DNA from 2 places in the Achromobacter sp. FW305-C-28 genome. Region 1 is predicted to be linked to the other one. Evidence: riboswitches for the same ligand, from Rfam matches in the RefSeq annotation. Region 1 holds a riboswitch; the other holds the start of a gene.
What was found. A riboswitch is a leader RNA that binds a small molecule or an ion and turns the genes downstream of it on or off. The one in region 1 is predicted to bind manganese.

Region 1 (11,402 bases):
CCGGCGCCCACGCCCAGGGTCATGCCGCCGCCCACGAACACGATGGCGTTGGACTTGACGTACTTGGCGACCTTCCAGGCGAATGCCAGGTCGTTCATTTCCTGTTCGGTCGGCTGGCGCTTGGACACCACCTTCAGCGCTTCGCGCGGCACGTTGTAGGCGTCCGGGCTTTGCACCAGCCAGCCGCCGCCGACGCGCTTGACGTCGAAGGCGTTCTGGCCCGTGCCCATCGGCACTTCCAGCACGCGCACATTCTTCTTGGCGGCCAGGATGGCCAGCGCGGCGCCGTCATAGGCCGGCGCCAGCAGCACTTCCAGGAACTGCGCGCTGACGGCTTCGGCCGTGGCGGCGTCCACCGGACGGTTGAAGGCGATGATGCCGCCGAAGGCCGACGTCGGGTCGGTCTTGAAGGCCTGCTGGTACGCGCCCAGCGTGTTGGCCGCCACGGCCACGCCGCAGGGGTTGGCGTGCTTGACGATGACGCAGGCGGGCGCTTCGAAGCTGCGCGCGCATTCCCAGGCGGCATCGGCGTCGGCGATGTTGTTGTACGAGAGTTCCTTGCCTTGCAGCTGGCGGTAGTTGCCCAGGAGCCCGGCCGAACGCTGCGCGTCAACGTAGAACGCGGCGGTCTGGTGGGGGTTCTCGCCATAGCGCAGCGCCTGTTCCTGCTTGACCTGCAGGGTCAGCGTGCCCGGCCATTCCTGGCGGGCAGGCACGGCGTCCTGCGCGGGCTCGGCTTCGGTCAGGCTGGTCAGGTAGGCGGCGATGGCGCCGTCATAGGCCGCGGTGTGGGCGTAGACCTTGGCGGCCAGCGCCAGGCGCAGGCCGTACGAGGTGGCGCCGCCGTTGTCCATTTCGGACAGCACGCGCGAATAGTCCACCGGGTCGATCACAACCGTCACCCCACCGGCTTCGGTGCCGTGGTTCTTGGCGGCGGCGCGCAGCATTGCCGGGCCGCCGATGTCGATGTTCTCGACCGCGTCGGCAAACGTGCAGTCCGGCTTGGCCACCGTTTCGCGGAACGGATACAGATTCACCACCAGCATGTCGATGCGATCGATGCCCGCCGCCTTGATGGTGTCCATGTGCTCGGCGCTGTCGCGGCGAGCCAAGAGGCCGCCGTGAATCTTCGGGTGCAGCGTCTTGACGCGGCCGTCCAGGATCTCGGGCGAGCCGGTGTGGGCGGCCACTTCGGTGACGGTCAGGCCGGACTCGGCCAGCAGCTTGGCGGTGCCGCCGGTCGACAGCAGGCGCACGCCACGCGCGGCCAGCGCGCGGGCAAATTCAACGATGCCGGTCTTGTCGGACACCGAAAGCAGGGCGGTTTCGATTTTCATGATGCTAAACGTGGATGTTGTGAGCCAAGAGCTTCTTGCGCAGGGTGTTGCGCGTGATGCCCAGCATTTCGGATGCCCGCGACTGGTTGCCGCCCGACCGTTCCAACGCCACTTCAAGCACCGGGCGCTCCACGCAGCGCATCACCATGTCCCACATATCGTGGGGCTCGGATTCACCCAAGTCTTCGAAATAGCGCTCCAGGCTGGCGCGCACGCATTCTTCCAGGACATCTTTCTTGCTCATTTGAGTACAGATATTTTTATGTTGGTGTTGAGGCGGTTATGCCGCCAGCAGGGCTTTCGCGACAGGCGCCGGGTTGTTGCCGTCGCGAGAAATAGTGAGGAACCAGTCCGACACCGCCCGCCACTGGTCGCGGGTGTTGTCGATGAGGTTCATGCGGTCGCGGAACGAGTCCGCATCCGGCAGGCCGTCCAGATACCATCCTATGTGCTTGCGCGCCGTGCGTACGCCGGTGTGTTCGCCATAGAAGCGGTAGTGGTCGTCGAGATGTTCGAGCAGCAATTCGCGCATTTCCCCATAGCTGGGAGGGGCCAGTGTTTCGCCCGTGCGCAGGTAGTGGTCGACTTCGCGGAAGATCCAGGGACGGCCTTGGGCCGCCCGGCCGATCATGACCGCGTCGGCGCCAGTGTAATCCAGGACGCGCCTGGCTTTTTCCGGCGAGTCGATGTCGCCGTTGGCGATCAACGGAATCTTCAGCTCGGCGCGGACGGCGCGGATAGTGTCATATTCCGCCTCTCCCGTATAGAGGTCGGCGCGCGTTCGTCCGTGCAGTGTCAGGGCGGCGATGCCGGCGTTTTCGGCCATGCGGGCCACGCGCAGGGCATTGCGGCTGTCGCGATCCCAGCCGGTGCGGGTCTTCAGGGTGACCGGCACGCCCAGCGGGGCGCAGGCCTCGACCACGGCGTCCAGGATGCGGGCGATCAGGTCTTCGTGGCGCAGCAGGGCCGAGCCCGACGCCACGTTGCAGACCTTTTTCACCGGGCAACCCATGTTGATGTCGATGATGCGCGCGCCCTTGTTGGCGTTGAACGCCGCCGCCTCGGCCATCATGGCCGGATCGGCGCCGGCGATCTGCACCGACACCGGGGCGATTTCGCCGTCGTGGTTCAGGCGGCGCGAGGTCTTGACGCTATCCCACAGCTTGGGGTTGCTGGCGGCCATTTCCGACACGGCATAACCCGCCCCCAATTTCTTGCAGAGCTGTCGGAAAGGACGGTCCGTCACGCCCGCCATGGGCGCGACAAGAACGTTGTTGGGAAGGGTCCACGGGCCTATGCGCATGGTCACATTTTAACCGGCTCGATCGAACCCTCTTTTCCGTCCTGCAACAGTTTGGTAACAAGTGGACGAAAAACAGGGGCGATCAGGCGCGGAAACCCGTCAGCAGGTGCTGCGCCAGCGGCGCCCGCAGCGGCGCGGCCAGGTCCAGGCCCAGCAAGGCCAGGCCACAGGCGTGCTCGACCGGCGCCAGGCCGGTGGCGAAGATGCGCGGCATCAGGTCGGTCAGGCCGGCGGTCACGATGCGGTCGAATTGGCGTGCGCGGCCGAAATCGGCCAGCGCGGCGGTGGGGCTGGCGTTGGGCTGGGCCAGCCAGCCGCCCAGGGCCTGGGCCAGTCTGGCGGCATCGCGCAGGCCCAGGTTCAGGCCCTGGCCGGCCACCGGATGCAGCGTCTGCGCCGCGTTGCCGATGGCCGCCACCCGGCCTTGCACCAGCGCGCGGCGGGCGCTGAGCGCCAGCGGGAAGACATGGCGCGGCGCTTGGCACGACAGCCGGCCCAGGCGGTCGCCGAAGGCTGTGGACAGCGCCTGCGAAAAGGCGGCGTTGTCCAGCGCGGCCAGTTCGGCGGCGCGCTCGGGCGCGCTGCACCAGACCACGGAATAGGCGTCGGGCAGTTGCGGGTGCGGCAGCAGCGCCAGCGGGCCTTCGGCGGTAAAGCGTTCCCAGGCCCAGCCGCGGCGCGGCAGGGCGGCGTGGACGGTGGTCAGCAGGGCGTGCTGGCCGTAGTCGCGCCGCAGGTCGCTGGCGCCGGCGCCGTCGGATTGCACGGCGATGCGGCAACTGAGTGCGGTGTCGCCCTGGCTGATGCGTACCCCGTCGCCGTCCTGGCCGTCGATCTGGGCGGGGGGGCCGGCCAGCAGCGTCACGCCGCTGGCGGCCACGCGCGCTTCCAGCTTGGCGTGCAGCGCCGCATACGCGACCACGCAGCCCAGCTGGGGCACATCGAAATCGGTGTGCTGGATGACGCTGCGGCCCAGTCTGCCGCGCTGCGACACATGGATATTGAGGATGTCCGCCGCCTTCGCGGGCCAGGCGTCCAGGGATTCCAGCAGCACCCGGCTGCCGTGGTTCATGGCCAGCACGCGGGGATCGGCCACCGGGATGGCGGCGGCAGGCGTGACGGGCGCCGGCGACGCACCGGCCAGCAGCGCGATGCGGGCCGGGTCCGGCGCCACGCGCGCCAGCATCAGCGCCAGCACGCGGCCCACGGGGCCGGCGCCAAGAATCGCAATATCGAAGGCGGAGATAGTCATGCCCGGATTTTACCCGTCCACTACAATCCGGGGCAGCCGGCGCGGCTTGGCGCCAGGGACCTTTCTACCGGTTGAACGACATGACGCAGCTCGAGGCTTCTTCTTCGCTTTCCGCCGCCATCGCCCGCCGTCCGCGCGGCAAGGTCGCCGTCGGCCTCTTGGCCTGCCTGTTCGGCTGGCTGGGGGCGCACTGGTGGTACCTGGGCCGCCGCCACGCCTGGCTGGTGACGGCCGTGGCGCTGGTCAGCCTGTTCTGTGCGTTCCGCTACTACCCGGTCTGGTGGGACAACCCCGCCTTCTTCGTGCTGTTCATTCCCATGATCGACGGTTTCATCGAAAGCGCGGTGTTTTCGCTGATGCCCGACGAGAAATTCGACCGTCTCTACAACCCGGGCCTGCCGCCGTCCAGCAAGACGGGCTGGGGCCCGGTGCTGGTGGCCATCCTGGCCTGCCTGGTCGGGGCGACGGTGTCCATGTTCGCCATCGCCATGGTGGTGGTGTACGTCTGGGTGGCCATGGGCTGGCTGGATGGCCTGACGCTCTGACGCTCTTTCGCCGCCACCTCGGCCGGCGCTATTCGCGCATCAGCGCCTCGATCTCGCTGGCCTGCACCGGCACGCCGCGCGTGATCAATTCGCAGCCTTCGTCCGTCACCAGCGCATCGTCCTCGGTGCGGATGCCGATATTCCAGTAGGCCTCGGGCACGTCGTCGGCCGGGCGCACATAGATGCCCGGCTCGATCGTCAGCATCATGCCGGCCTGCAGCGTGCGCCACGGGCGGTCGGCGCCATGGCCCGAGCCCGGCTGGCGGTAGTCGCCCACGTCGTGCACGTCCAGGCCCAGCCAGTGACCGGTGCGGTGCATGTAGAAGCGGCTGTAGTCGCCGGACTCGATCACGCCATCCAGCGAGCCCTTCAGCAGTTTCAGGTCCAGCATGCCCTGCGCCAGCACGCGTACCGCGGCGTCGTGGCCGTCGTTCCAGCCGCGTCCGGGCGCCGTCGCCTGCGCCGCGGCTTCTTGTGCCGCCACCGTCAGGTCGTACAGCGCGCGCTGCGGCCCGCTGTAGCGGCCATTCACGGGAAAGGTGCGGGTAATGTCGCTGGCGTAGCTGTCGACCTCGCAGCCGGCGTCGATCAGCACCAGGTCGCCATCGCGCAGGACGGCTTCGCCAGCAGGGTAGTGCAGCACGCAGGCATTGGCGCCCGCGGCCACGATGCTGTTGTAGGCCACCGCCTGCGCGCCATGGCGGCGGAATTCATACAGCAGTTCCGCTTCCAGTTCGTATTCGCGCATCCCTGTTCGCGCCACGCGCATGGCGCGGGCGTGGGCGCCGGCCGAAATCTTGGCCGCGCGGCGCATCGCGGCGATTTCCGAGGGGTCCTTGATCAGCCGCATCTCGGCCAGGATGGGGCGGATGTCCTGTTGCCGCTGCGGTGGCACGTGGCCGCCGCGGCTGGCCTCGCGCGCGGCGGCCAGCCAGCGGTGCAGGCGGCCGTCGGTGCGCTTGTCGCCGGCCAGCGGCGCGTACAGCGTCGGCTGGTCCAGCAGCAGCTTGGGCATCAGTTCGTCCAGGGCGTCCAGCGGCTGGGCGTCGTCGAACCCGAAATGCTCGGCCGCCGCCTCGGGGCCGAACCGGTGGCCTTCCCAGATTTCATGTTCGATGTGGCGCGGCCGGCAGAACAGCACGGCGCGGTCGGTGGCGCCGGCCACCAGCACCAGCCAGGCGCCGGGTTCGGTGAAGCCGGTCAGGTAGAAAAAGTCGCTGTCGTGGCGATACGGGTATTCGGCGTCGCGGTTGCGAATGGCTTCGGGCGCGGTGGCCAGGATGGCGATGCCGCCCCCGTCCGCGCGCATCCGCTCCATCAGGCGTTGGCGCCGGGCGGCGAAGGGGGCGATGTCGTCGGGAGGCAGGCTCATGGGTAACGGGGCGCGCAGGGCGCCGGCGGGAAGCTGGAATGCCATTTACTTTACTCGCCGTGCCGCCGATGCGACAGTGCGGCCGCAGTCTCGCCAGCAGCGGGCGGATTCACTGGACTGTCATGCGGGCGCTGCTACAATCGCGGCTCTGTCATTGGGGAGTAGCCATCCTTTGTCCCCAAAGGAGTTAGCGTCAACAGACTTGGTGGTTCGGTACCGCGTAGCGGTTGCCAGAACTCCATGGCGCTAACGGTCTTCGTGTCGCGGCCCGCCCGCACACGAATCAGCCAGGCGAGACCTTTGGCCGCGTAGCGTTCACCCTAGCCGGGCGAGCCGTTGCGTCGCGCCAATTGGTTTCCGCTCGTCCGGCTGCGTCTATATGTTGCTCACCCTTTTCCTGTTTTTCCTGTCCGCGGCAGTGATCTATTTCGCCTGCGAATTCTTCGTCAATGGCGTCGAATGGGTCGGACATCGCTTCCATCTGGGCGCCACCGCCACCGGCACCGTGCTGGCAGCCTTTGGCACCGCCTTGCCCGAAAGCGCCGTGACCTTCATGGCCGTGGTCTTCGGCGAGACCCCCGAACAGAAAGACATCGGCGTCGGCGCCGCCATGGGCGGCCCGCTGGTGCTGGCGACCCTGGCCTACGCCGTCGTCGGCTTCGCCCTGTGGCGCGCCCGCCGCGGCCAACCTGCGCAAGCCAACTGTATCAACGCGGACCAGCGCCGGCTGGCCCGCGACCAGGCCTGGTTCATGGGCATCTTCGTCTTCAAGGTCGGGTTGGGCCTGTTGGCCTTTGCCTGGAAGCCCTGGCTGGGCATCCTGTTCCTGGCCACCTACGGCCTGTACATCAAGCGCGAACTGAGCAACGACGAGGAATGCATCGATAGCGAAGACCTGGAGCCGCTCAAGCTGCGCCCGCGCGATGAGAATCCGTCGATGTTCTGGGCGGCCACCCAGACTATCCTGGCGTTGGTCGTGATCGCCGGCGCCTCGCACGTGTTCGTCAACCAGATCGAATTGCTGGGCGTGGCCATGGGCGCGTCGCCGCACGTGGCGGCATTGCTGCTGGCCCCGGTGGCTACCGAGCTGCCCGAAATCATGAACGCGTTGATCTGGGTGCGCCAGGGCAAGGAACGCCTGGCGCTGGCCAATATTTCCGGGGCCATGATGATCCAGGCCACCATTCCCAGCGCGCTGGGAATCTTCATGACGCCCTGGCTGCTCGATGGCCCGCTGTTGGCGGCCGGCCTGTTCACCATGCTGTCCATCAGTCTCTTGTGGCTGCGGTTCCGCCGGTCGGTCATGAGCGTGCCGGCGCTGTCCGCGGTGGGCGGTTTCTACGCCTTGTTCGCGGCCTACCTGGGCTGGCATTTCTACGTCTGAGGCAGGGCCTTGATGCAGGGCAGGGATGCAGGCCGCAAGCGGTCTGCGTCCTTTTACACACAAAGCGGGCCTTTTCTGTCCCCAAACCTTGTCCATCAGTGGAAACCCGCGTAAAATTCCGCTGTTATCCATCTCAGGAGCAGTCTTCGTGAATACCGATTCCGGCGAAAGTAGTCGATCTTGCATCGACGTCGCTGTTTAACAGGTCCACGCAGAACTCCGTCTGCCGCAGCCTGTTGAACAGGTTGCGGTTGTATCCCAAGCCCCAGGCAGCATCCGGGGCGGCAGCGCAAGCCCACGGCTTGCCGGGATTCTCCCCCAACATCATCCGCCAGAACCGCCGCTAGTCGCAGCGCCAGCGTTCGTGCACGTCCTTTTCGTGCCCGCCCGCCCAGCGCCGTGCGTGTGTGCGCGCGTATCCGCGATACCGCTCCCCATTTTGCAATGGAGGTCGTTATGCGTTTCTTCGACTTGTTCCTGCGCCGCGCAGGCGTAGACCGTGCCACCGCCCTGGGCCGCCGCCGCGGCACCTCGCGCCTGACGGTCATCTGTCCGCGCGACGAGCTGGGCGCCCTGCGCAAGCAGATCTGCCTGGACTTCAGCGCCGCCGGACTCGACGTTTCGCAGGTGCAGATCGACCAGGGCACCGACCCCGCCATGGCGTCGGCCTGCATTACCGTCAATTGCCCGCCCGAACTGCGCGGCGAACTCATGTCGCAAGCCCGTCGGCTGAGCGCCAACCCCGCCGTGCGCCACGTGCATTTCGGCGCCCAACCGCTGGCGGCCTGAATCCGCCCCTATCCCCCCAGGAGAGACCATGCCCAGTGCCATAGACCCCGAGCCTCGATTGCGCCACGTGCGTGGCGCCCGCTTGCCTGTCTGACCTGTCCTCTCCTTGCGAGCCGACTGGCCGGATAGTCTCCCGGTCCGTACGGAATCCGCAGCCCTGAACCCCCGGCCAGGCCCGCCCCGCGCGCGCCCGTTCCGCCGGCCCCGGTTCTTCCGCTAGTTTCCCGTTCCGCTTCACGCACTCCCGGCGCGCCCATCGACGCGATCCGGACACCGGCAACATCGCCCCGGTGCCTGCGCACGCCTGTACGTGGCGGATTCGGCCTGTCTTGCACAGGTCGTGGCCCCGTGCTGCCTGCGATCGGGCCCGGCTGCCTGTCGTCCGTGTCTCCCAGAACAACACCAAGAACCCGAGCACTCCGATGTTTAAATTCCTGAAGACCTTTTTCTCTTCCGCCGCCGGGCTGCGGCGGTCGGGGCGCCACTTCCGGCGTTCCCCCATGCTTGAAGGCACCGGCCAGGCGGTGGCCGCCACCGCCTCCGACGCGTCGCGTCGTGCCAACCGCCGCATGCTGGACGTGTCCCGCATGGACTTCGATGCCCTTTTTTCCCTGTTTCGCAGTGGCCGAGGCGGCCTGTCGGAAGTCCAGGCCGACGAGGCCCGGGCGCGCTACGGCGCCAACGAGGTCGACCACGAAAAGCCGCTGACCTGGTATGCCCACCTGTGGCAATCCTTCCGCAATCCCTTCAACCTGCTCCTGACGGGCCTGGCCAGCCTGTCCTGGGTGACCGACGTCTACATGGCTGAACCCGATGACCAGTCCTGGAAGGGTGTCATCATCATCGGCTCGATGGTGGTGATCTCGACGTTGCTGCGCTTTGTGCAGGAACGGCGCTCGAATCGTGCCGCCGAAGCCTTGAAGGCGATGGTGCAGAACACCGCCACCGTGCTGCGCAGTGACGCCGCCGGCATGGCCGAGGGCGACGCCCGGCGCTTCTTCGGCGCCACCCTGCATGCGTCCGGCTCGCGCCAGATCGAAGTGCCGCTGGCCGAGCTGGTGCCGGGTGACGTGGTGCTGCTGTCTGCGGGCGACATGATTCCGGCCGACTGCCGCATCCTGGGCGCCAAGGACCTGTTCATTGCGCAGGCGGCCTTGACGGGTGAATCGCTGCCGGTGGAAAAGTACGCCGTGCAACGCGTCGAGACGGCCAATGCGCTTGAACTCGAGAACATGGCCTTCATGGGCACCAACGTGGTCAGCGGGTCCGGCAGCGCGTTGGTGATCGCGACCGGGTCAGGCACTTACTTTGGCCAGCTTGCCGGGCGCGTCACGCAGACCTCGCGCCTGCCCACGCAATTCCAGCAGGGCATCAACCGCGTGAGCTGGGTGCTGATCCGCTTCATGCTGGTGATGGCGCCGATCGTGCTGCTGATCAACGGCTTCACCAAGGGCGACTGGCTCGAAGCGCTGCTGTTCGCGCTGGCGATTGCCGTGGGCCTGACCCCGGAAATGCTGCCCATGATCGTCACGGCCACCCTGGCCAAGGGGGCGGTGCGGATGTCGCGGCGCAAGGTGGTGGTCAAGCGGCTGGATGCCATCCAGAACCTGGGCGCGATGAACGTACTGTGCACCGACAAGACCGGCACGCTGACGCAGGATCGCATCGTGCTCGAGCGCCACACCGATGTGTATGGCGCCACCAGCGACGACGTGCTGGCCTATGCCTACCTGAACAGCTACTACCAGACCGGCCTGAAGAATCTGCTGGACGTGGCCGTGCTGCGTCACGCCGAGGTCGAGCGCAAGCTGGACCTGGCCGCGCGCTACCGCAAGATCGACGAGATTCCGTTCGATTTCTCGCGCCGCCGCATGTCGGTGGTGGTCAGCGAAACCGAAGACGGCCGCGAGCACCACGAGCTGATCTGCAAGGGCGCGCTGGAGGAAATGCTGTCGGTCTGCACCCGCTTGCGGGTGGGCAACGATGTGCATCTGTTGACCGACGCGCGGCGCGCCGACATTCGCCGGGTCACCGCCGATCTGAACCGCGATGGGCTGCGCGTCATCGCGGTGGGGGTGCGCGAACTGCCGCCCACGCAACAGGCGTATGGTGTGGCCGATGAATCCGACCTGGTGCTGGTGGGCTATATCGCCTTCCTGGATCCCCCCAAGGAATCCACCGGCCCGGCGCTGGCAGCCCTGCGCGATTCCGGCATCGAAGTGAAGGTGCTGACCGGCGACGTCGAACTGGTGACGCAGAAGGTGTGCCGCGAAGTGGGGTTCGAGGTCCGCAAGGTCTACCTGGGCGACCAGATCGAGGCCATGGACGATACCCAGCTGGCCCTGGCCGTGCGCGAAGCCAACGTCTTCGCCCGGCTGACTCCGGCGCACAAGGAGCGCATCGTTCATACGCTGCGGGCTCAGGGCAATACCGTGGGTTTCATGGGCGACGGCATCAATGACGCCCCGGCGCTGCGCGCGGCGGACGTGGGTATCTCGGTCGACTCGGCGGTCGACATTTCGAAGGAAGCTGCCGACATCATCCTGCTGGAAAAAAGCCTCATGGTGCTGGAAGACGGTGTGATCGAAGGCCGCAAGACCTTCTGCAACATGCTCAAGTACCTGAAGATGACCGCCAGCTCCAATTTCGGCAACGTCTTCTCGGTGCTGGTGGCCAGCGCCTTCCTGCCGTTCCTGCCGATGCTGCCGATCCACCTGCTGCTGCAGAATTTGATGTACGACATATCGCAGACGGCCATTCCGTTCGACAATGTCGACGAAGAGCTCCTGAAAAAGCCGCAACAATGGGACCCGGCCGGCCTGGGCCGTTTCATGGTGTTCTTCGGGCCCATCAGCTCCATCTTCGACATCACCACCTACGCGCTCATGTGGTACGTGTTCCAGGCCAATGCGCCTGAGCACCAGACGTTGTTCCAGTCGGGCTGGTTCGTCGAAGGGTTGTTGTCGCAGACGCTCATCGTGCATATGATCCGCACTCGCAAGATCCCGTTCCTGCAAAGCCGTGCCGCCTGGCCCTTGATGGTGATGACGGTCATGGTGGTCGGGCTGGGGCTGTTCCTGCCGTTCTCGCCGCTGGCGGGGTACTTCCAGCTGCAGGCACTGCCGTGGTCCTACTTCCCGTGGCTGGCAGGCATCCTGTTGAGCTACTGCGTCCTGACGCAACTGCTCAAGGGCATCTGGGTCCGCCGCTACGGCTGGCAATAGTCAAACCGAACCACCTGGCGGCGGGCAGGGCGCCCGCCGCGCACTCAGGAGATAGCTATGAAAATCACGACTGTTGCCAAGACGCTGATGGCGGGCGCGGCAGGGTTTCCCTTGATGGCGCATGCGGCGGGCGATGGCCCCGGCGTGCAACTCTATGGCGTCGTCGATGCGGGCATCGCCACCACCCACACGTCGG
Region 2 (11,402 bases), on a different contig from region 1:
GGCGCGGCCGGCAGAGATTCGTGCGTCGTGAAATTCCAGTCGTGCGCGAACACCGACATGAGCTGCGTCACGATCGGCCCTTCCACCCGGAAATGCGTGTCTACGTTGGTTGCCGCGCCCGACAGCGCCGTCACGAACGCCGCCCGCACGTTCATGCCGCCGGTAAAGCCGATGCGCCCGTCCACCACCAGCACCTTGCGGTGGCTGCGCAGATTGGCATAGGGCATGCGCAGCACGCCCAGCGGGTTGGTCATGAAGCGCGCCACTGGCACCCCGCCGCGCGCCAGCATCCGCACGATCGGCGGGTGCGAATACTTGGACCCGATCGCGTCGATCAGCACCCGCACCTGCACGCCGCGCGCCTGCGCCTCGATCAGCGCCTGTCCCATCTCGCGGCCGATCGCGTCGTTGTCGAAAATGTAGCTCTGCATCGCCACCGCATGGCGGGCGCCGCGTATCGCCTGCAGCATCGCCGGATAGGCCTCGTCGCCACCGGCCAGCGGCTGCACGGTATTGCCGCCCAGCAGCCGGAAGCGGCTGACCTGGTCGCCCAGCACCTTCAGCGACGCGAACTGCGGCCCCGAAATCGGCGCCACATCCACGCTGGGCGTCTCCACCAGGGCGGCATCCACCAGCATCGCCTCGTCGCGCTGCTGCGTCATCCGGGTCTTGCGGATCCGGTTGATCCCCGCCACGAAATAGGCCAGCGCGCCAAACAGCGGCGAGAACAGCGCCAGCCCGACCCAGCCGATGGCCGAGCGCACATCTTGCTTGGTCATGGCCGCATGCACCGCCGCGCCGGCCCCGGCAATCAAGCTGACGCCGAACACCATGTGCGGCCAGTAGGCGATCAGTAATTCGTGTATGCGATCCATAGCGCCGGCGTTGGCGGGCCTCCAAAGGGGGGGGTAGTCCAAGGGGTGTTCCAAGCGGCAAGGATACCAAGGCTGGCGGGCCCGCAACGGGGGCCCGGCGGTAGTGCTGGGGCACAGAACAGGTATTCAAACGGCCCGTTTTACACACGCGAAAAAAACGTGCTAGAATTCGGCCTCTTCGCTGTTGAACACATTGAAGCCGCAGGAAAAACACCAGCACAAGGTGTTTTGAAGGCGAAGGCAGCAATGATTTTCGGCTGCAATGATTCAGCAGTGAAAAAACAGTGGTGGCTGTAGCTCAGTTGGTAGAGTCCTGGATTGTGATTCCAGTTGTCGTGGGTTCGAGTCCCATCAGCCACCCCATCGAATTCAAGAAAAAGGCACTTTGCGAAAGCGAAGTGCCTTTTTTGCGTTGGGCTCACGGCAGTGAGCCGAAGTGCGTTTGCCGCGACAGGATTCAGTGCGTGCGGTAGGCCCTTGTTTTCCTCGAGCAGCAGGCAAAATATGGGCGTCCTGCGGGGCTGCCCTATCGCCATTTGTTGTACGATTTGCGCAGACTAAAATCTAGAATGGATGTGCCATGTCGGAGTTTGAGTATCGACCCATCGAGAGAGGGGTGGACCTGGATAAGATTCTCGGTCTGATGAAGGCTGCATTTCCAGCCGCCACGATCTTCACTCCTGAATACTTGAAATGGCTCTATTGGGAGAATCCGGCAGGCGATGCCGTCGGGTTCAACTGCTGGGCGGGTGATGAACTGGTGGGTCACGTGGCCTCTTTGCCCCAGCGGGTCATCATCAAGGGTCAGGAAGCAAAAGTCATCCTGCTTCTCAATGTGGCAACACACCCCAAGACTCGCGGTAAAGGACACTTCGTCGGCCTCGTCAAAAGAACGATGGAGGCTGCCGGCGAGCAGGGATTTGCCGCCGTATTGGGCGTGGCCAACGCGCAGACCTATCGCGCCTACGAACTCAAGTTCAAATTCCAGAATGTGGCCGGGCTGTCGGCACACGTCGAGATGCTGCCGCACAACCTGGACGTGCCCCAGGCCGTGAAACACGCCGAGCTGTTCCAGAAATGGACGGATGAATCGTTGGCCTGGCGCCTGCGCAATCCGAATAATCCGCTGCGCGTGGTGAGCACCAGCGCTGACAGCGTCGTCGTCGAGGGCAGCTCGTCAATGCCGGTGGTCCGGTCAAGAGCGATCATCCCTCGGGGCGACCTGCATTTGAACGCAACGCGGTCGTCGATCAAATCCCTGGGTCCGGCTGTTGTCATCGGGCTTGCACCGCAGGGCACGATGCGGCGACGGCTTGCCATGGATGTGCCCAACAAGCTACGTCCGTCGCCACTGAGATTGGTTTACAAGAATCTCCGACAGCCGGACGATGTCTTGAATCCAGCGGCCATCCTATACAGCTTTCTGGATTTCGACGCCTTTTAAGAGTGGGGGGGGGCAACATCGCGCCCACCCCGCCAGTACCTTCCTGCTCGCCGTCCTGTCTCGGTCACGGCGGGCAGCGTCGCGTCGTCGTCGACAGGCGATTGCGGGCCTGGGCGGTGCCATCGAACTGCGATCGGATCGCAATGTTCTTCAGCAGCTCGTGCTCGACAATAGCGCGGTAAAGATCGGCATCGTTCTGACGTGCCGCTGTGTACGCATAGGGTCGCGGACTTCTCCGCCGTGGAAAAACGCGTGGGCATGAGGCCATTCGTCGTGCGCCTGTCCTGCGAGCGTGATCGCGGCACGCTCGGCATCTTTCTCGAAACCAGCTAGCCCGACCTGCTCATTGCCGGCGCCCTGGCCTTGAGCCTGGACAGCGTGGCCCGAGGCATGGTCATCCAGGTCATGGACGACGCTGGGGACCCGATCGCCTGAGGCAATCCGCTGTACGGGCGATCCACCGGTGGGCCGGGCAGCGTCGATATCTCGCTGCGCGCCGCCCGTTGCCAGAAGTTGGGGTCCCGCAGCATCGTTGCGGGAACCGCCAATGGCCTGGCGACTTTCACCATCGTCTACCAATGAAGAAAAAACAGCCTGTCCCCGCGTTGGCGTCTGGCATACCGGCAGGGGAATGCGGTGCCCGCGGGTTGTGATGGAATTTTTATATAAGAAATAAGATTTTATAGATAAAACTAAAAAGTGCGAAAAGGTATCGCCTGGGTGACCCCGGTACTCCAATAACTATTTAAATATAGAGAGTTTCGGGTTTTCTCTATGGTGTTTTTTTATAAAACTTGATTTCATTAGAAAAAAGCGCGCCCCTTCGCCCTGGAGGCGTGCAACCTCGGAGACAACATGAAAATCAAGCGTTCGATCGAACGGATTCCTGGCGGCATGATGCTCGTACCGCTGCTACTCGGGTCCGCCCTGCACACCTTCTGGCCCGATACCGGCAAGTATTTCGGCTCGTTCACCAACGGCCTGATCACCGGCGTCGTGCCCATCCTCGCCGTCTGGCTGTTCTGCCTGGGCGCATCCATCAACCTGCGCGCCACCGGCACCGTGCTGCGCAAGTCAGGCGCGCTGATCGGCGCCAAGCTTGGCCTGGCGTGGGTGGTGGCGCTGCTGGCGTCGCGCTGGCTGCCCGACGGCGGCATCGCCACCGGCTTTTTCGCCGGCCTGTCGGTGCTGGCGCTGGTGGCGGCGCTGGACATGACCAACGCGGGTCTGTTCGCGTCGTTGATGGAGGAATACGGCACGCGCGAAGAGGCCGGCGCATCCGTCTTGATCGGCATGGAGTCCGGTCCGCTGATGACCATGATCATCCTGGGCACCACGGGCCTTGCGGCGTTCGAGGCGCATCACCTGGTCGGCGTCGTGATTCCGTTCCTGATCGGCTTTGCGCTCGGCAACCTGGACGAAGACCTGCGCGAATTCTTCAGCCGTGGGCCGCGCATGCTGATCCCGTTCTTCGCCTTTGCGCTGGGCAATACCATCAATCTGTCTGTCATCCTGGATACCGGCTTGTTGGGCATCGTGGTGGCGGTCGGCGTGATGCTGGTGTCGGGCGTGGCGCTGGTGATTTCCGACATCCTGATCGGTGGCGGCCGCGGCACGGCAGGCGTGGCCGCCTCCAGCACGGCTGGCGCCGCGGCGGCCACCCCCAGCCTGGTCGCCGCCGCGGCGCCGCAGTTCCAACCGTGGGCGCCGGCGGCGACCGCCCTGGTCGCGGCATGCGTGGTCATCACCGCCCTGCTCGTGCCCATGCTGACCGCCTTCTGGGCCAAGCGCGTCGCTCCGCGCGTGCGCCGGGGCAAGGCGCAAGCCGTGCCGGTGATGCGGGCTAGCGGGGTGTAGTGCCATCAGATGGGGGCTAGCGCTGACCCATCGCCCCCTCAGCCTCAGCCCGCCTTCAAGTGCTCGTACAAGATAGTGGCCCCGATTCCGATCAGCGCCAGCCCACCCAGCACTTCCGCGCGCTTGCCGGCGACGTTGCCGACCAGGCGGCCGATCATGACGCCCAGGGTCACCATCAGCAGGGTGGCCAGGCCGATGGCCAAGGCGGTGACGACGATGTTGTTGTCGATGAAGGCCAGGCTCACGCCCACCGCCATGGCGTCGATGCTGGTGGCGAAACCGGTGGCGGCCAGCAGCCAGAACGAATGGCGGCCGACGGGGGCGGCTTCTTCCTTGTCGGCGCCCAGGCCATTGCGGATCATCAACGCGCCCAGGATACAGAGCATGCCAAAGGCGATCCAATGGTCCCAGTCCTGCACGAACTTCGCGGCCACGGAACCGAGGGCCCAGCCGATCACGGGGGTGATCGCTTCGATCACACCGAAGATCAGGCCGGTGCGCAAGGCTTCGGACAAGCGGGGTTTATGCAGCGCAGCGCCTTTGCCGACCGCGGCGGCGAAGGCGTCGGTGGACATGGCGAAGGCCAGGACGATCGTGGAAAGGGCATTCATGCGAGAGAAGCTCCGACCGGGCGAAACGCATAGACTTTTTCCCTATCGCCCGGTCAGAAGCTACGGAAAAGTCCATGGTCTCGCCAAACCGTATCGGTTGTTTGCGCCATGGCCAGGGGGGCCAAGAATGTTGACGCAAACGCTTGTGGCCAGGGCCACAAGAGGCTACTCCCCAAAGAGGATCGCCAGTTTACCAAAAGGCGCGCGGCACGGGTGTGACACTGCCGGGCGCCCGGCTCAGGTCAGCCGCGCCCCATTGGGCACGTTCAGTTCGGGCGTCACCAGCACGGTGTGATCGGCGTCGTCGGCCAGCCCCAGCACCAGCACTTCGGAACGTACCGGGCCCACCTGGCGCGGCGGGAAGTTCACGATGCCCAGCACACGCTTGCCCGGCAGATCTTCCAAGGCGTAGCGGCCGGTGATCTGCGCCGAGCTTTTCTTCACGCCGACGCCGGCGCCGAAATCGATGGTCAGCTTGTAGGCTGGTTTGCGCGCTTCGGGAAACGGATCGGCGGCGACGATGGTGCCCACACGGATGTCGACCTTCATGAAGTCATCGAAGCTGACGGTCGGGGCGGGCGGCGTATTGGGGTCTTGGGTGTAGTGCATGGCAGGAATTCTAAGCCAGGTCGATGCCGCCGCGCGTCACCGGCGCGGCCAGCAGGTCCTGCACGCCGACCACGGCGATGCGCCCGTCTATCGTGCCGATCGCCAAGCGGTCTTGGTGGGCGTCCAGCGCGTAGATCACGGTGGCGGCGCCTGCCATGCGGACCTTGGCATCGCGCCGCACGCCGCCTGTCAACGCGTCGATCAGCATCAGCCGGCCATCCAGGAATGCCGCGATCACCAGGCCGGCCGCGGACAGGATCATGGTGGGCGATGCATGGGTGGCATGGCGCCATGCCAGCACGCCGCGCACCAGGCTCTTGCGGTAGATGAAGCCGCTGTACGTGTTGTCCACCGTGGGCGAATAGTGCTTGCCGGCAATGATGACGCCGGGGCCCTGTTCGTCGTCGACGTACGCGCCGCGGCATTCCATCGCGTGGCTGGCGTGCGTGCCGTCGGGTTGCAGCAGCGGCCACAGGCGTTCGATGCGGCCGTCGGGGTGGACGATGCACAGGTGCTTGCCTTCATGCGAGCTGGGCGGCGTGCCCTGCACGGCGAACAGGTGGGGGGCGCCGTTGATGCCGATGTAGTGGTTGAAGCAGTCGTAATGGCCAACGTCCAGGCGTTGTTCCGTCGCCAGTGTGGCATCGAGCTGCACGTCATGAGCGTGCGGGCGCGTCGGACCCATGCGGTCCTGGCGGCCGAGCAGGCGGCCGTCGCTCGCGATCGAGAAGGTGTATTGGCCGGCGTAGCCGCGCACCGCGACCAGGGCATCGCCCTGCAGTGCATACAGACGGGAATCGCGGCGGAACCGGTCGCCGGGATCGGGCGGGGCGATGGCATGCACGGTGACCGAGGCGGCGCGCAGGATTTCCGCGCCATGGCCGCCGCCTTCGTGGCGGGCGACGAGGCGGCCGTCAGCGGCGTAGAGATCCAGCAGGCAACCGTCGTGCGTGGCGACCAGCGTGTCGGCATCCCGCCACGCCAGGTCCCAGATCGCACCGCGCAGACCCAGGTCGGGCACGGCCAGCCAATTCGCCAGGCGATGGGCGGCATCGACGTCGGGCGCGATGGCGCCGCCGCTCGTGGCGGTGGCAGGATCCAGCGTCAGCGTCGCGGGCGACCGCAAGTGCCACGCGGCCTCGGCATCGTCCACGCGGATCGGGAACAACGTGTCCAGCACCTGGTTCCAGTCGCCGTCGGCGTCGTATTCCTGGTCGCCCCATTCTTCGTCCCAGGGCCGGACCCACGCCACGACATGGCTGCCATCATCGCTGTAGCGGCAGCGCACCACTTCGGGCACGGCCGCGTAGGGACGGCGGCTTTTGCCGCTTTGCCAGTTCCAGAAGGCCAGGTCGCCTTCGAACAGATAGCCGCCGTCGTAGCTGCCCGCGCCGATCACGACGACGGGCTCGGTGGGGTGAAACGCCACGTCGTTGACCGGCAGGCGCAGCGTGTCGTACACCGCGAAGGGCGTCGTCTCGCCAAGCCGGTACAGGCCGACGCGATAGCGCAGCGCGGCGCCGCCATAGGCAGCCCGCGCGCGCGGATTGGCCAGCAAAGGAAACACCGAAGCCACCGCGGCGATATCGCCGGCGGGGTTGAAAAAGACGCCGGTGATCTTGCCTGCGCCGCGCAAGGCCGGGTTCATGAACGGGATCGGCGTCGCGTCCATGGCCGGGTTCAGGGCGAGCGCAGCAGCGGCGAATCGAACATCGCGGCGGGCGAGATGATCGGTTCTTCCCAGGGGATGGCGTCGCCGTAGCGCTCCCGCATCTTGGCGCGCACGGCGGGCGCGCTCAGGTCGAAGGTCTTGAGCGGCTGCAGCTTGCCGATTTCGACGCCGAGCGCGCGCTGGTAGATCTTCCAGACCAGTTCCGAGCAATAGATCTTGTCGTCCGACCAACCGAACGCCGCGTCATAAGGCTTGCCGGTGTACGTGGCGCCGATGGCGGCCAGGCGGTCGCGCCGTTGCGGCGTCAGTTGCGCGTCATCGCGCAGGCGTTTGACCACATAGGCGCCCCGTTCGCCCTGTGCGGCCCAGGCCGCCAGCGGCGTGTAGCGCACCGTGGCCGCGGCTTCCAGCACATAAGGGCGGCCTTGCCGAAGCACGATCATGCCCATGTGGCTGTAGGGCGAATGCGTGGCCTGCTGCACCGCCAGGCTTTGCGCGGAACGAGACTGCTGGAACACCAGGTCGCCCGTCTGGACATCGGGGGCGGCAACGGCAGTCAGGGATGCGGCGCAAAGCGCGGCCGCGGCGGTACGGGCAAGCCAGGTGATGGCGAAGGAGCGCATGGGCACGTGGGCGGCGTTCAGCCGCGCATCACGACTTGGCCGCGGCGGTGGCGGCGGCTTTCTTGCTGCGCGTCTTGGCCGCAGGCGCTTTTTCAGCGACGGGCGCGTCGAACTCCTGTTTGTTGCGTTCGCCCCGTGGGGTGTTTTCCGGATGGGGCTTGGGAAAGGCCCAGGGCTTGGTCTTCTGATCCATTGCTAGTACTCCTTGCACAGGCGGAACAGTAGCATTTGCCGCGGCCGTGGGTAAGTGAGGGTTGACGTCAATATTCATCACATCGTGATATGAGGAAACGGGGATTCGCGGCGGCTTGCGGCTGGCCGTGAAAGGCGGCAGCAAGGTTGGCGCAGGCGCCGGCTGCAATGCAAACCGGCCAAGCCGCCACGAGGCCGGCATGCGGACCGGCCTTCTATGGACCGCGGCGGCGGCGGCGGGTTCAATCGGCGGCGGCGCGCAGGGTTTTCTTGCGCCAGACCGCAGCAGGCCGCGAGGCCGCGGCGCGCAATTCTACCTTGGCTGCGAAAGACGATGCGTCCGATATCGACGATGACACGTCATGTCCCGCCGCGGCACGTCAGTGCGGCGTGGTCCAGATGCGATCGTATTGCTGGCGCAACTGCCGCGCCCAGTCGTCGATGGCCGCGCGTACATCATCGGCCGTGGGCTTCTGGTCGGGCGGCAGATTGCTGCCCGTGACCGTGCCCAGCGACGCGATCAGCAGTTGGCCGGTGGTGGCATCGCGCACCGCGGCTTCGATCAGCAGCCGCGCCGATTGGTCGCGATATCCCGCGGCGCGGGCGGTCTGCCCGATCACGTAGCCGATCGGAATGTATTCCATCGCGCGCGGATCGCGGTCGTTCTTGAAGGTGCCGGTAATGGCCACCTGCAAACGCAGCGCACGTGGCTGCGGCTTGTCGACCAGCGTGTAGCCGGCCTGCTCGAATTCGCGGCGCACTGCGGTGTTCAGATAGGCCAGGGCTTTTTCGCGCAGCGCCGGATCGGCCTTCATGCCCAGGTCGTCGGGGCGGTCGCCCGCGATGTAGTCGACCTTGTCCAGCATCAGCGTCTTGCCGTATTCGCTGCCGATGGGCGGGCCGGGACGCACCCAGACGCGGCCCGCGCTCCATTGCGGGTCTTGCGTCAATTGGTTTTGGCTTTCGCCCAGGGCGGTGGAGTAGTTCTCTGCCTTGGGCAAATTCGAACAGCCGGCCAGGGCCAACACGGCACAACTGGCGGACAAGAGGGAGCGGCGGATATTCATGGGCTTTCCTTTACAGGAAGCGCGCCTGGGAAAGGCGTGTCCGTGACGCATCGAAGTACTCGTAATTATGGGCCTGTTTTGCAAGGCAAAGTGGGTTTTCGGGTACGCATCTGAGCCCTTGCGGGTTTACCCCTTTGGGAGCAACCCGCACCAGCCAAACGTAGCCATCCAGAAACCCGCGCAACTCATCCTTCCGCGTCGCCGCTTGCAGCAATCGCACCTGCCTGGGCGGGACTACGATGGGGTCGTGCACATAGGGAGGAAACTATGGACACGACCAAAGAGTGGTACGCCGCCGTCAAGGAATGGCAGCGCGCGCGGGACGAGCTCACCGCCGCCGTCGCCGCGATCAAGTGGCCCAATCCCACACCGGGATGTCTGGACACCTACGACCGCGCCTATGAACAGGAAACGTCTGCGCGCGAGCGCATGAACCAGGCCTACGAGCGCGTCCGACGATAGGCCCGGTATGGAGTTGCTACACTGCCGCGCATGACGCAACCCCCATTCCCCTTGACGATCCGGCCGGCGCGCGCATCCGACGCGGCCGCGCTCGAGGACGTGCTGACGCGCACCTACGAAGGCACCTGGCAGCCGCAGATGACGCCGGAAAAATACCGGCACTTCCTGGACTCGGGCAAGATCCCGCAATACGTCGCCGAGCGCGGCGCGCTGTTCCACGTGTGCGAGGTCGACGGCCGCGTGGCGGGCATGGTCGACTGGGAAAAGAACTTCATCTGGGCGCTGCACGTGCATCCGGACCTGCAACGGCGCGGCGTGGGCGCGGCGTTGCTGACGCTGGCCGAAGAGGGCATGCGCGCGGCCGCCTTTGCCGACGCCCGCCTGGAAACCGACACGTTCAACACCCAGAGCCGCGCCTTCTACGCCAAGCACGGCTACGCCGAAATCGACACCTATCCTGACGAGGAGTGGGACAGCGGTTTCACCACGGTGCTGCTGGTGAAGCGATTGGGCGCTATTGTGGCTCCATGAATCGGGGTCTATATGGCTCTGGCTATGGGGCCAGGCTGGCGCTATCGTGTGTTTTTCTCCGACACGACGCCCATTGCCGCCATGTACCTGCCGTCCGCTTTCCGTGAAGATTCGCTTGAGGTCCAGCACGATTTCATCCGCACCCATCCGCTGGGCGTGATGATGACCAGCGGGGAGGGCGGGCTGATGGCCAACCACATTCCCTGTCTGCTCTATCCGGAAGGGCCGCACGGCGTGCTGCGCCTGCACATGGCGCGGGCCAACGCGCAATGGAAGGAACTGGCCGCGGGAGCGCAATGCCTGGTGGTGTTTCATGGCGCGCAGGCCTACATCACGCCCTCCTGGTACGCCACCAAGGCCGAGACGCGCAAGGTCGTGCCCACCTGGAATTTCGTCGCCGTGCACGTCTGGGGCACGCCGGTGATACACGATGATCCCGCCTGGGTACGCGCGCAGATCGGCGCGTTGACCGACGCCCAGGAAAAGGCGCGGGTGCAGCCGTGGCGGGTCGAAGATGCACCCGAAGACTTCATCGCCGCACAGATGCGCGCCATCGTCGGCGTCGAAATCGCCATCACGCGCATCGAGGGCAAATGGAAAGTCAGCCAGAACCGCACGCCGGCCGACCGCCAGGGCGTGGCCACCGGCCTGGCCGACGAGCAGGGCGATGCCGTCATGGCGGGCCTGGTAGCGCGTCGCGGCGGCCTGGACTGAACCGCCCGCAGCCGGGCTGGGGCTCGCTGAATCGGGCTCCGCCCGCGCCGGCTACGTGAGGCCATGGCGGTCAGGCCATGGCGGGCACGGGCCGCCGCGCCGATGCCCCGCAGCCCCACGCCAGGCAGGCGATCGCCGCGGCCTGCACGCAGGCCGCCAAGGCCAGGAACCAGAACATCGACGTGCCTGCGTCCTGCGAAACCGACCGCAGCACACCGAACGCGGCCGGCGCGAAGGCATAGGCGCCTTGCGACAACGCCACGATCAGCGGCACCACCCGCAACGCATCTTCGCGCGCGAATTCCGTCTGGGCGATCAGCGGCGGCAGCGACGTCGCGTTGCCGATCCCCGCGCCGAACAGCATCACGCCCACCCATACCGCCCACATATGGTCGGCGGCCAGCATCAGCACCAGCGATCCCGCAATCTGCACGCCAAACGACACGCAAGCCACCTTGCGGCGATCTGCGGTGGGCGGCATCAACCAGCCGACCAGGCTGCGCCCGGCGATGGCGCTGGCGGTGGCCAGCCCCATCGCGATGCCTGCGGTCTGCGCGCCCAGCAGCGGCGCCAACAGCGACAGCAGGTGCGCGATCAGGCCGATCTGCGCGAACAGCCCCAGCGCCATGCCGGCGCCCAGCGTCAGGAAGGCGCGGTCACGCCACAGCCGGGGCACGCGGGCCAGCGGGTTGACCGCCGCTTGCGCGGGTGCTTGCGCCGCGGCGCCGTCAGGCAACTGTCCAAG

Region 2: another riboswitch for manganese. It lies ahead of mntP (manganese efflux pump MntP); the one in region 1 lies ahead of AC3WMR_RS00560 (sodium:calcium antiporter).

What each region holds. Positions count from the first base shown of each region.
Region 1 covers NZ_JBYSYL010000001.1:119,124-130,525, forward strand. The annotation lists gene purH (bifunctional phosphoribosylaminoimidazolecarboxamide formyltransferase/IMP cyclohydrolase) at 1-1,337, opposite strand, end outside; gene AC3WMR_RS00535 (helix-turn-helix domain-containing protein) at 1,342-1,581, opposite strand; gene dusB (tRNA dihydrouridine synthase DusB) at 1,618-2,640, opposite strand; gene AC3WMR_RS00545 (UbiH/UbiF/VisC/COQ6 family ubiquinone biosynthesis hydroxylase) at 2,723-3,892, opposite strand; gene AC3WMR_RS00550 (TM2 domain-containing protein) at 3,973-4,437, shown strand; gene AC3WMR_RS00555 (aminopeptidase P N-terminal domain-containing protein) at 4,466-5,809, opposite strand; yybP-ykoY riboswitch at 5,947-6,109, shown strand; gene AC3WMR_RS00560 (sodium:calcium antiporter) at 6,189-7,193, shown strand; gene AC3WMR_RS00565 (hypothetical protein) at 7,650-7,982, shown strand; gene mgtA (magnesium-translocating P-type ATPase) at 8,405-11,206, shown strand; gene AC3WMR_RS00575 (porin) at 11,264-11,402, shown strand, end outside.
Region 2 covers NZ_JBYSYL010000018.1:86,998-98,399, forward strand. The annotation lists gene AC3WMR_RS29450 (phospholipase D-like domain-containing protein) at 1-875, opposite strand, end outside; gene AC3WMR_RS29455 (hypothetical protein) at 1,035-1,172, shown strand; tRNA gene AC3WMR_RS29460 (tRNA-His) at 1,163-1,238, shown strand; gene AC3WMR_RS29465 (GNAT family N-acetyltransferase) at 1,456-2,319, shown strand; gene kdgT (2-keto-3-deoxygluconate transporter) at 3,175-4,176, shown strand; gene mntP (manganese efflux pump MntP) at 4,221-4,787, opposite strand; yybP-ykoY riboswitch at 4,799-4,973, opposite strand; gene AC3WMR_RS29480 (tRNA-binding protein) at 5,025-5,396, opposite strand; gene AC3WMR_RS29485 (PQQ-binding-like beta-propeller repeat protein) at 5,407-7,068, opposite strand; gene AC3WMR_RS29490 (YiiX family permuted papain-like enzyme) at 7,077-7,691, opposite strand; gene AC3WMR_RS29495 (hypothetical protein) at 7,720-7,884, opposite strand; gene AC3WMR_RS29500 (DUF3313 domain-containing protein) at 8,264-8,950, opposite strand; gene AC3WMR_RS29505 (hypothetical protein) at 9,218-9,412, shown strand; gene AC3WMR_RS29510 (GNAT family N-acetyltransferase) at 9,443-9,943, shown strand; gene AC3WMR_RS29515 (FMN-binding negative transcriptional regulator) at 10,025-10,657, shown strand; gene AC3WMR_RS29520 (MFS transporter) at 10,728-11,402, opposite strand, start outside.